One region of the Clostridium sartagoforme genome, then DNA from elsewhere that is predicted to be linked to it. Evidence: riboswitches for the same ligand, from Rfam matches in the RefSeq annotation. Region 1 holds a riboswitch; the other holds the start of a gene.
The links. A riboswitch is a leader RNA that binds a small molecule or an ion and turns the genes downstream of it on or off. The one in region 1 is predicted to bind FMN.

Region 1 (2,483 bases):
GCGCAATTAATATAGATTTAGATGAATTTAAAAGTATAAATGATACTTATGGCCATAAAGTTGGTGATGATGTCTTAAAGAACTTTGTACTACTTTTAAATAAAGCTTTTAAAAAAAAATCTAAAATTATCAGAATGGGCGGGGACGAGTTTATAATAATTATAGAAAATACTTCTAATGAAGAAATTATAAGTCATATAAGATTCTTAAATATTATTACCGAAGTTTATAATTCTGTTAACAAATATCCTATAAAATTTAGTTATTCCTATTGTATATATTCCAATGATTTTAATGACATTTACGATTTTTTTGATCATATAGATAATAAAATGTATCAAAATAAGTACTTAAAAAAAACTCCTAAAATATAATTAAAGCTAACTATTAAAAATATAATAGTTAGCTTTAATTTTTATATTGAATTTAGTTTACTTTTTCTAGAATTATCAAAATTTGAATCTACTTTAAAAATTGCTACTGAAACCCTCTTATATAATATATATGTTATTGCACATACCAATATAGCTTTTACTCCATTAAAAGGTAATAATCCCACAGTAACATATTGAATTAATTCATCTTTAACCATATTCATCCCAAATGCTGGAAGTAATAAATATACATTTGCTAATATTCCTATAATTTCTATTGATAATGTTCCTAATATCATTCCAAGTAGTGCATTTTTTCTACTCTTATTTCTATGATAAACCCACGCTGCTGGAGCTACTAGAGAAACTCCCACTATAAAATTAGCTATTTCTCCTACAAAACCTGTTCCTGTTCCTTTAACTATTAAGATTAATAAATTCTTTAGTAATTCTACAACAATACCTGCCATTGGGCCAAAAGCAAATGCTCCCATAAGTGCTGGAATATCGCTTAAGTCAATTTTAAGCCATGGAAATGGTAAAAATGGTATTGGAAAGTCAAAGTACATAAGCACTACTGCTATTGCACCTAAAAGTGATATTTTAATAAATTTGTTTAGGTTTTTGTTTTGTTGATTGTTCATTTTTTCTCCTCCCAAAAGTCTATCCCCTGGGGCAATGGGTTAGATTTAAATAACTATGACATTAGTTTAATTATTATTTTACTAACTTACTCATCCTTTTCTTAGCAGATTTAATACTAATAAATAAAAAATCCCTGATATACTAAAATATATCAGGGCTTAAAATCCATAAGAAATAAGATGTGCTTAAAAATAAAAATTAAGCAATATCTAACCACTTACCTTCTTTCATCCAGACTATACTGTCGGCCTCGGAGTTTCACCGAATCATGCTAAAACTTTAGCTCGCGGGCTATACCGCCGGTGGGGAATTACGCCCCGCCCTGAAGATAATTTATTTATATTATTATTACACTTATATTATATGTCCATATATTGATTTTTGCAAGTAGTTTTTTTAACAATTGTAATATTTTGCGAAGCAAAATAACTAGTTAACATTTTTCATTGACAGTGAAATTCTATTCCTCTTACTATCTACTTCTAAAATTCTAACTTTTACTATGTCTCCAACCTTAACTATATCTAATGGGTGTTTTACAAATCTATCCGCCATTTGACTTTTATGAACAAGTCCATCTTGATGAACTCCAATATCAACAAAAGCTCCAAAATCAGATACATTTCTTACTGTTCCCATAAGTATCATACCTTCTGATAAATCCTTTAAATCCATTACTCCTGTTTTTAAAATAGGTTTTGGCATTTCTTCTCTTGGATCACGACCTGGCTTTTTAAGTTCTTTTATTATATCTAAAAGTGTAAGTTCTCCAACTTCTAATTCCTTAGAAAGACTTGAAAGGCCTTTATCTTTTACTCTTTCATCTATATCCTTAAGATTATTTTCTTTTAAATCCTCTTTGGTATATCCTAATAATTTAATTAACTTTCTTGCTGCTTCATAAGATTCAGGATGAACTGAGGTGTTATCTAAAGGTTCATTACTCTCCATAACTCTTAAGAACCCTGCACATTGCTCGTAAGCTTTTTGCCCAAGTCTTTTTACTTTTAATAATTCTTTTCTGGTTTTAAAGCCGCCAACTTCATCTCTATAATTTACTATATTATTTGCAATACTTGAATTTATGCCTGCCACATGAGTAAGTAATGCTGGTGTTGCAATATTTAAATCTACCCCAACCTTATTTACAGAGTCTTCAACAACACCTTTTAAGGATTCATCAAGCTTCTTTGCTGTAACATCATGCTGATATTGCCCAACCCCTAAAGCTTTTGGGTCTATCTTAACCAACTCTGCCATAGGATCTTGTAATCTTCTTCCTATAGATATTGCTCCTCTTACTGTAACATCTAAATTGGGATATTCTTTAGTAGCAAGTTCTGAAGCTGAATAAACAGATGCCCCTGCCTCGGAAACTATTACATATGCTATTTCTTTTCCAGTTTCTTTCTTTATTTCTGATATTATTTCAGATATCACTTCCTCAGATTCTCTTGAAGCAGT
Region 2 (2,483 bases), on a different contig from region 1:
TCAATTCTCCCCCGCCTTCTAAAAGAATGCTATCTATTTCAATTTCTCCTAGTTTTAACATTAAATCATTTAGATCTACTTTATTATTTAATGATTTTGTTATTAACACCTTAGCTCCAAGATTTATTATTATATTCCTTTTATTTATATCTGATTTTTCTGTAGTTGCTATTATTGTTTTATAATTGCTTGAGGTTTTTAATATTTTAGAATCTATTGGAATTTTAAGATTACTATCAACTATAATTCTTATAGGATTTCTTCGACCTTTAATATTACAAGTTAAAGTTGGATCATCCATAAGTACTGTATTTATTCCAACCATAATTCCACTTAACTCATTTCTTAGTCCGTGCACTTTTAATCTTGATAATTCTCCAGTTATCCATTTAGATTCTCCAGTTCTAGTTGCTATCTTTCCATCTAAAGAAATAGCAGATTTTAAAACAACATAAGGTTTTTTAGTTTTTATATATTTAATAAAAACTTCATTTAGCTTTAAACATTTTTTTTCTAGTACTCCAATCTTAACTTCAATTTTAGCGTGTTTTAATTTTCTAATACTTTGCCCAGAAACTAATGGATTCGGATCTAAACTTCCTATTACAACTCTAGAAACTTTGGAAGAAATTAATTTATCTACACAAGGAGGCGTTTTACCATAATGAAAGCAAGGCTCTAATGTTACATATATAGTTGAGTCCTCAACACTTTCACTTGAATTATTTATGGCTTCTATTTCAGCATGATTTCCACCATAATTTCTATGATATCCTTGCCCTATTATTTTCCCATTTTTTACAATAACAGCTCCAACTAATGGATTAGGGTTAACCTTACCTTTTCCTTTCTTAGCTAATTCAATAGCTAATTGCATGTACTTTTCATCCATCTTTTAACTCCTTCTCTTTATTTATAAAGCAAAAATGCTCTGAGTAAATCTATCCCCAGAGCATTAAAACACAATAACATAAATAATCAATATAAATAAAAACTTTTTATTTTGCATAAAAAATATTATTAAAAAACTCTGAAATATAAAAATATTTCAGAGCTAATATAACAGTATAACAAACAAAAGTAATTATAAATAAAAATCACTTAAATACATTATCTTCTTCCATCCAGACTTTACTGTCGGCCTCGGAGTTTCACCGAATCATGCTAAAATAGCTCGCGGGCTTTACCGCCGGTAGGGAATTTCACCCTGCCCTGAAGATTTATTCAATTTTATATTGTTATTTTATTATCATTTCTATTTATTGTCAACAATAAGTTTTATAAAAATTAAATCTATATAGTTTAATATTCAATTATTTTCTCTTTATTCGTACACTCATCTATTAAATTTAATAGATCTTAATATTCCACTTTTAAGTGTTTTAATATAAATTTATACATTATTATCTCATATGATATCCTTCTCTCTTTTTTAAAGAAAAAATATAATACACAAGATATATTTTATACGTCTAAATATTCGCTATTTATTTCATTATTGTTCTGATCTTTTAATTTTGATTCTAATGCCAAATAACTAACTGCTATAAAAATAACTATACATCCTAAAACCTTTTTTATGCTTAGAGTTTCATTAAATAATAATAATCCACTAATTATACTAGTTATTGGTTCAAATAAGGAGAATATTGCAGCAGACGTAGCCCCTATAATTGATACACCTAACTGAAATAGTATAATAGCTACTACTGATGTTAATAATGAGATAATTATCATTAGAACATAAACTTTTAAAGAAAGATTAAATCTTATATATCTACCCAAAATATTACCTATTATCATTTCAACGGAAGTAAAAGAAACTATATAAAAAGATAATTTATAGGGATTTATTTTTACTAACTCTTGCTTTTCAAGATATACTATATAAAAAGCATAAGTTATTCCTGATATTAAAGCCATTAATGCTCCTAATATATTACTACCATTTTTCATATCCATAAAAAGTAATACACCAAGTAATGAAATTATCAAAGCTAAAACCTTACTTTTACCTAAACTTTCTTTAAAAAATAATTTGCATGTTACTGCTACAAAAATTGGATACATAAAATGCAATGTTGTAGCTGCTCCTACTCCAATATATGAGTAAGAACTATATAATAAGGCTGTAGTTAAAGCAACGCCTATTAAACTAAGAATAAATATATTCTTTACTTCTTTCTTTTCAGTTCTTAAAGAAATTTTTTTGTGTTTTAATATAAAAAATAAAATCGGAATAGCAAGTAAATTTCTAAAAAAGGTCATAGATAAAGAATTATTCCCTAATTTATATGTTATGTTTGCTAGAGCAGGTGTAAAACCAAATATTATTGCTGACAGTATTGTAAATAAAATACCTTTAATTTTCATATTATCGCCTTCTATTTCTTAATAAATTTTTACCAATACTAGTTTTATTTTACTACATAATTTGGCTAATTACATCTATTCACTAACAAATCTAACTAAAACGTTAAAAA

Region 2: another riboswitch for FMN. It lies ahead of ribD (bifunctional diaminohydroxyphosphoribosylaminopyrimidine deaminase/5-amino-6-(5-phosphoribosylamino)uracil reductase RibD); the one in region 1 lies ahead of ABDZ60_RS10505 (ECF transporter S component).

What each region holds. Positions count from the first base shown of each region.
Region 1 covers NZ_BAAACH010000022.1:71,203-73,685, forward strand. Annotated here, with positions in the region: gene ABDZ60_RS10500 (diguanylate cyclase domain-containing protein) at 1-374, shown strand, start outside; gene ABDZ60_RS10505 (ECF transporter S component) at 416-1,018, opposite strand; FMN riboswitch at 1,235-1,353, opposite strand; gene ABDZ60_RS10510 (Tex family protein) at 1,449-2,483, opposite strand, start outside.
Region 2 covers NZ_BAAACH010000032.1:8,711-11,193, reverse strand. Annotated here, with positions in the region: gene ribD (bifunctional diaminohydroxyphosphoribosylaminopyrimidine deaminase/5-amino-6-(5-phosphoribosylamino)uracil reductase RibD) at 1-892, opposite strand, end outside; FMN riboswitch at 1,109-1,224, opposite strand; gene ABDZ60_RS12215 (DMT family transporter) at 1,465-2,373, opposite strand.